DNA from 3 places in the Halobacillus sp. BAB-2008 genome. Region 2 is predicted to be linked to each of the others. Evidence: riboswitches for the same ligand, from Rfam matches in the RefSeq annotation. Region 2 holds a riboswitch; each other region holds the start of a gene.
What was found. Region 2 has a riboswitch for thiamine pyrophosphate ahead of D479_RS17690 (YkoF family thiamine/hydroxymethylpyrimidine-binding protein). Riboswitches for the same ligand answer to the same signal wherever they lie in the genome.
Positions count from the first base shown of each region.

Region 1: it holds a riboswitch for thiamine pyrophosphate, as region 2 does, so the genes downstream of both, tenA (thiaminase II) here and D479_RS17690 (YkoF family thiamine/hydroxymethylpyrimidine-binding protein) in region 2, are expected to answer to the same signal.
Region 3: it holds a riboswitch for thiamine pyrophosphate, as region 2 does, so the genes downstream of both, thiT (energy-coupled thiamine transporter ThiT) here and D479_RS17690 (YkoF family thiamine/hydroxymethylpyrimidine-binding protein) in region 2, are expected to answer to the same signal.

Region 1 covers NZ_ANPF01000045.1:2,425-4,685, reverse strand. Annotated here, with positions in the region: gene thiD (bifunctional hydroxymethylpyrimidine kinase/phosphomethylpyrimidine kinase) at 1-235, opposite strand, end outside; gene tenA (thiaminase II) at 232-918, opposite strand; TPP riboswitch at 961-1,064, opposite strand; gene thiW (energy coupling factor transporter S component ThiW) at 1,070-1,558, opposite strand; TPP riboswitch at 1,645-1,755, opposite strand; gene D479_RS10650 (DUF3221 domain-containing protein) at 1,855-2,261, shown strand, end outside.
Region 2 covers NZ_ANPF01000087.1:36,976-39,236, forward strand. Annotated here, with positions in the region: gene D479_RS17680 (ABC transporter ATP-binding protein) at 1-2, opposite strand, end outside; gene D479_RS17685 (ECF transporter S component) at 2-580, opposite strand; gene D479_RS17690 (YkoF family thiamine/hydroxymethylpyrimidine-binding protein) at 577-1,176, opposite strand; TPP riboswitch at 1,271-1,370, opposite strand; gene D479_RS20020 (PH domain-containing protein) at 1,509-1,940, shown strand; gene D479_RS17700 (GNAT family N-acetyltransferase) at 1,960-2,261, shown strand, end outside.
Region 3 covers NZ_ANPF01000051.1:59,279-61,539, reverse strand. Annotated here, with positions in the region: gene D479_RS12140 (phospholipase D family protein) at 1-68, opposite strand, end outside; gene thiT (energy-coupled thiamine transporter ThiT) at 244-813, opposite strand; TPP riboswitch at 903-1,002, opposite strand; gene D479_RS12130 (alpha/beta fold hydrolase) at 1,086-1,823, opposite strand; gene D479_RS12125 (SDR family oxidoreductase) at 1,777-2,261, opposite strand, start outside.

The DNA.
Region 1 (2,261 bases), on a different contig from region 2:
TTTTCAGTGCATCGATCGGCATATCGTCTGATACTGCATAGAGCTGCTGCTTCAGCATCGTGACCGGAAGATGATGAACCGCAGATACGCCGGTCGTATTCTGAGCGACTACCGAAGTGACGACGCTCATCCCATAACTTTGAAGCTCTTGAAACGTCTTTAAATCCGCCTGGATACCCGCACCGCCGCTTGGATCCGTTCCGGCGATGGTAAGAGCACACTTCACTCGGTTCATCGGTAAACCCCCTCAGCTACGGGCCATTCCTCGACGGTATAGGCCATTTCCCAGAAGGATAATTCCAGCTGGCAGCTCTTTCGGAAAGCTTCACGCATCTTATTCTTCTCCTCGTCTGAAGCTTGCTCTGCATAGGCATCAAGCTTCTCACAAAGCTGTCCTGTCAATCCGCCTATTTCTTCCTCTGCATAGAAATCGATCCAATCAAAGAACGGATGATTTTCGTCCGGTTGATAGGCTTTCGTTAGTTCTTTACCGATTTCGAGATATGTCCAGGGGCATGGAAGTAAGGCGGCAATAATTTCTCCAATACTGCCCATATGCGCATGGTAGAGCATATGTTTAATATAGTGGTCCGCTGTCGGTGGCAGCGGGTAACCCTGCAGTTCCTCATATTCTTTACCGATATATCGGCACAGGTTGTTATGGGGATGCACTTCACTGTGGAGCACAAAGTTGATCTGGTCATTGAAGAGCTCAATATCTTCTCTTTTTGGTGATTTGGAAACAGCAATGCCGTACACATGCATAAATGCATTCAAATATTCAAAGTCCGCTTTCACATAATGAGCGACAGCTTCTTTCGGAAGTTCTCCTTTTCCGAGACCTTCAACAAATGGATGGTGAAAAATAGCTTCAAACACGTCCTGATTTTCTTTTCTTAATTGAGTGGAGAATGACATAGTGGTGCCTCCCTGGGTTATTCGGAAGCTACTAGAGGATTGCAGAGGTCCAGACTACTTCCCTACGCTGGTACGAACCAGATCAGGTGTTGAGGGACAAAGGATAATCCTTATCTCAGCGATAATTCGCGCCCCTAGCAGTTTCCGTGTATTATGGTTGTAATAGAAGTTGTTCTGCTTTGATACGTGACAGCACAAACCAGCCGATGGCAGCTCCTGACAGACTGCTGATGAAGAAAGAAGGAACAAAGGCAAACGCTCCGGCCGCACTGCCCATGACGAATCCAGCCAGTGGAACGGCGAGTAATGCTCCAATGATTCCAGTTCCAATCACCTCGCCGACTACAGCTGCCCCTTTCCGTTTGTATATCCGATAAAACAAACCAGCAAATAATGCTCCGACCATTCCACCAGGAAAAGCCAACAGTGTTCCTAGCCCTAAAAGAAATCGCAGCAGGCCGATGCAGAAAGCAATGGCAGCAGCAGGCAGCGGTCCAAGCATCACAGCAGCCATGACATTTACCGCATGTTGGACAGGATATGCCTTCGCGATGCCTGCCGGAAACCAGAGCAGCTGTGCTCCGAATGTTCCAATGGCAACAAACAGTGCCATAATAGTCAATAAACGTGTACGGTTCAATACATTCCCCCCTTCCATAGGAAAATAAAAAAGCCAGGTCCTGGAGAGGACCTGACTCGGATCATAGACAGTCGATGAATAACTATTCGTTCGTCTGACTACTTCCCTCCGCTGGTATTAACCAGATCAGGTTCATAAGAGTCGAAAAGCTTTACGCTTTCCTCTCAGCCTGTAACAAGGCCCCCCTAGTAGTTGAATCGTACTATTTGCTTGGTTGAATCTTATGATAACAAAGTTCGTATCTTCTGTCATGTGCAATATTCTGAATAATATCTGTATTAGAGAGGAGAATGACAATGAGAAACATCTGGACAATGATGGGGGCCGCTTGTTTGATTCTTTTGGCGGGGTGCAGTTCTGCACCAGCCGGCTCGGATTATGAGGAAACGGAAGCAGAGGCGCCTCCGGAGCAAGCAGAAATCAGCGGTTATGTGATGGAACAGGAAGGATCCAGTATCCTTGTCGTCACTCCAACTACAGAGTCAGAAGACAAAGGGCGGGCGATGTGGGTGTCTGAAGCTCCGGACAACGAATGGACAGGTAAGTATGTAGATGTTTGGACAGACGGCCCCATTAAAGAAAGTTTTCCAGAACAAGCACCTGCCGATAAGGTTTCCGAAGTGGAGATGAGTGAAGTAGAAGGGGCCCGATTGACGACCTCCGAAGCCTTGGCTTCCGCTCTAACCGATGTAGAAGATGACAA
Region 2 (2,261 bases):
ATTATGCCGCCCGCTTCCTACGACGTTCTTTACCCAGAGCAAATCCTGACAGCACTCCTGTTTTGGCAAGGGCATCGGCAATTGCTTTTCCTGCCAGCCCGGAGATGAGAGCTCCACTTAGAAGTCTAATGATGAACATAGCTGCTACGTAATCCGTACTTAAGGCGCTGTACCCCAGGCGGAAATATTCCCAGAAAAAGCTGAACACGGCAGCCATCATACCGGAGAGCATAAGTGTAAGGAGTTGGTAACTCTTATAACGGGTGATGGCGAAGGCGGTCTCTGCCCCAAGTCCTTGAATGACGCCTGTCAAAATGAGCATCGGTCCGGACGCATTCCCGAGCAGCATTTCCACAGTGGCGGCAATGGTTTCCGATAAGAATGCAGCGCCTGGTTTCCTTAGTATGTAGGCGGCGATAATGGAGACAATGAACCATATTCCATATATGAAGTCATATCCAATCGGACCCATTAATCCGGACAGAACTTTGCCTACAGGTAGAAAAGCTAAGTAAACAACAGCGAATACGACGGCAAGTACAGACATGACGACGATTTCTTTTAATTTCCAGTTCTTCATTCCTCCTCCTCCTTTTTAGATGGGCTGTTTGCAGAAATGCTCACAGTCATCACGGTGTGGGAGGATCCACCGGCTTCTGTTTCCTTAAACACGTTTTCCAAACCGTGAAAGATGTCGTGGATATCCCCCTCCAGCCTGGTAGAATAGTGGGCAGGTGTTACAGAAATGCCTTGTTCTCTCATCCTTTCAATCTTTTCGTAAATCGTTTCCATATACTTACCTCCACCTAAAGGGTATAGAGAAAACTTAGCTGCCACCGCCTGTTTGACAGCTGCTGTATTCCTGTTCATCACGTTAGATGTTTCATCCAGGTACACATCACCAGTAGAATCGCCCGGGCAGCCGATGGAAAACGTCCCCTGAAATGCGGCATGAACCCCTGTGACGGCGGTATGGTGAAAGACGGCTTTGGCTACGTCAAAGACGTGTTCCAAGCGTCCGCGAACCGTCGTCGTAACATGATCCGTTTTCATCCATACTTTGGATGTGTCGGTCTGTTGAAGGCTTGTCATGATCATATCCTGAAAGTCATTACACATAGGATGGACAGAAAAAGAGCAGCCGGCAATTTTTGAATTTCCACATACTTGAGTCATTTAATTTCCTCCTTTTTTAAACACAAAAAAACTGCATTCCATGGGAATGCAGTCCAACAATCGAAAAGAAAAGCCAAAAAAGAAGTCTGATCGCGAGAGTCAGGCTGCACTTCCCCACGCTAGTATTATCTAGTTCGGGTGCTAAGGGTCGGATAAACCTCTCAGCCGCAAATGCAGCTCCCCCAGTGCAAGTTCCACGTTATGCAGTTGTCTTGGATGCCTTCATCTTAGCGAATATTTTAATTTTTGTAAATGGTTGTTTTTCTTGAAACGTATGCAGGGGTCCGGTCGTAGAATGTAGTAGTATAAAATTTCCATAAAGGAGAGATGGTATGAGCAATCAGCAATCCCTTCGATTCACGTCAAAGAAAAGCAAGTGGTTATCCGTCTTCTTGGTTCTGGTAATGGGAGTGGTACTTATTGATGCGATAGGCGGCCTGGAGTGGGGGGTATTTATGATTCCCGGCCTTTCGAATTCTTACATTGCCAAGGTGATCTTTGCAGTTGTTATAAGTGCGCTCGTCGGCTGGATATATTTTGGGACACGATATATCATCGATCACGAGGAGTTGAAAATCGTCTACGGTCCTTTCCGGAAGCGTGTACCGCTTGACCAAATCAGGAGAGTGGAGGAAGTGAAAGATATACTTCAGGCACCTGCCCTTTCCTTTGACCGCCTGGAAATTCACTATGGAACAGCGGAGTCCATTAAAGTATCCCCGAAAAATAAATCGCTGTTTCTGAAGGAGATTGGGAGTAGATGAGAAAGTACGGAGCACTTTCATGAATATATACAAAAAACAGGAGACAGCTAAGGGAAAGTGGGATTCCTTTTTTAAGGATAACTGGGACAGTCCATATATGATCGTATCAAGCGGGATCTACGATTGCAGGAAGTTAGATGGGTTCACATATGTGGGGGAAAAAAGAGAAATTATCGGTCTCATCACATACGTGGAGAGTGAGGAGGAAGTGGAAATCGTATCTCTGGACAGCTTGAGGGAAGGAAGAGGGATAGGTTCTCTTCTGATTGATAGAGTCGAGAGTGTTGCAGATGGTCGAAGGATTAAGGTAATCACGACGAA
Region 3 (2,261 bases), on a different contig from region 2:
AAAACGAGTACGATAAATATAAGAATGACAATCAACCAAAACCGCTTCTTTCTAAAAAGCTTCTTCATTTCCAGCCCTCCTTTTATGTAACCAGTGCAATGGTATATACACTTCTACAGGAAGCATGAAACCCATATGCTATAAAATAGGGTCTCCCTCCCTATAAAAAATAGAAAAGCATCGTGCCGGAGCACGATGCTTTTAGTGGTTAAGGATTCCTAGGAGCGGGATGGGAACCTTGTATTATTCTTGTGTGAGCAGCTTCGGACGCTGCAGAAAAAGAATGATGAGGACGATACTGCTCAATACGAATGCAGGCAGCATATACCCCCCGTTATAGACGAGCGAATACAGCCAGACCGGCTGTCCTTCCGGCGCGAACTCCCCGTAAAAGACGATCCCTGCGAGAAAATGTCCGAAGAAACGCAGGAGACTCCCGACAAAGCAGCCGACAATGATCCAGCCGACGATCGCTTTTTTGTTTTGTTTCCGTACCGCGTTCCATACCGGCTTTGCCGCGACACCTGCAAGTCCGATGACACCGAAAGCTACGAAGTAATCAAGAAACGTCTGAAGAGGTGTCATGATGTAAGCACCGGTTAAGATTTGATAGGCCCCGAGCAGCAGCCCGGTGGCGACTCCGCCTTTGATTCCCCAACGGAAAGCGATGATGAAGACAGGAACCATCGCGAGCGACACAGAACCACCCTGTGCCCACAATTTGAATGAAAGAAATGGAATGATGTCCAAAAGCAGTGCCAAAGCAGAGAATATAGCTACTTCGACAAGAAATAATACACGACGATTTCTCATCGTTATCTACCCCCAATAATTGAAGACAAAAAAAGCAATGCCAAAAAGGGAAGCTTCCTGATGGAGGAGTCCCTTGTTGAGCATTGCACCATCAAAAAAGCCGCCATCCCTGCGCCAGTGCTAACTGACAGGTTCGAAGGGTCTGGACACAGCGTCCACTCTCAGCCGGAGGCTCCCCTTGAAGGCTTTATACCGTTTACTTTTCTTGATTTGTCTTCTATTATAGTCGAAACCACCCGAAATTACAAAGGCCTTTTATTTCCCGGGGAATGCTATTTCGTATTTGTGTACGTCTGGAAAAACTCCAGACTGCGCTCGATGATCAAGTCTTTATCATGGTCGAGCGTTGCGACGTGATAGCTGTCATCCAAATGAATAATTTCTTTATGCTCGGAAAAAACCGTTTCAAAGATCACCTCGGAATTGTTCGGGGGCACGACATGATCCTCCCTTGAAACGAAAACGACGATCGGACAATGAATGCTGCTTAATAGATCCCTGGTCTTCCCCATGAGCATCGACAGCTCTTTAATCGATTTTACCGGTGTCCGATCATAGCCGAGCTCGTCACTTTCCGGATCTTTAATATCCGATCCAATCGCTTCAAGAAAGCGCTCCTCTGTGCTCGAGCTGTTCTCAAGCACCGGGATATCGATTGCTGCATTGATCGGGATGACGCCGGCGACCTTCTTCTTCCCTGCCACATATAAAGCAAGCGTCCCTCCCATCGACAAGCCGACGACGAAGATTTTTTCACAACGCGCTTCCAGCCAGTCAAAGGCTTCCATGACCGATTGAATCCAGTCTTCATGACTCGTGGACTCCATGTCCTCCGGCGTGGTCCCGTGCCCCTTCAGTCTCGGACAGACGACGGTATACCCGGCGCGGCCATATGCTTCAGCCAGCGGCCTCATACTTTGCGTCGTTCCTGTAAATCCATGGGATACCAGGATCCCTACCTCATTACCCTCGAACCGTATCTCTTCTGCCCCACTCATCACTGCGGTCATTTCGTTTCCTCCTGTTCGTTTTCCCTTTTCCTAAAACCGTCGTCAGCACTGCTTTCTCCAATATTCTCCAAGGCATGACCCGTTTCAGAAATACGTTGAACTTCACTTTCGCTCCGATTGGAAAGCGCAGCTTCCGTATTCTGTCCTGCTCGATCAACTCGGTCATCAATGCAGCTACATCCGACGGATTTTCGCGGCTGTCTCCATTCAACGCATTCCATAGTCCTTTTATGTAATCAGCATAGGGAGAATCAGGGTCATGGACAGCGTCCGGGAGTTCCATTCCGGCTGACCATATATTCGTTTGGTACGAGCCCGGCTCTACAAGAGCAACATCGATGCCGAATGGCTGGACCTCGAAGCGGAGGCTTTCTGTAAGCCCTTCGAGCGCATGTTTCGATGACACGTATGCCGATAACCCCGGGAATCCGATCAAAC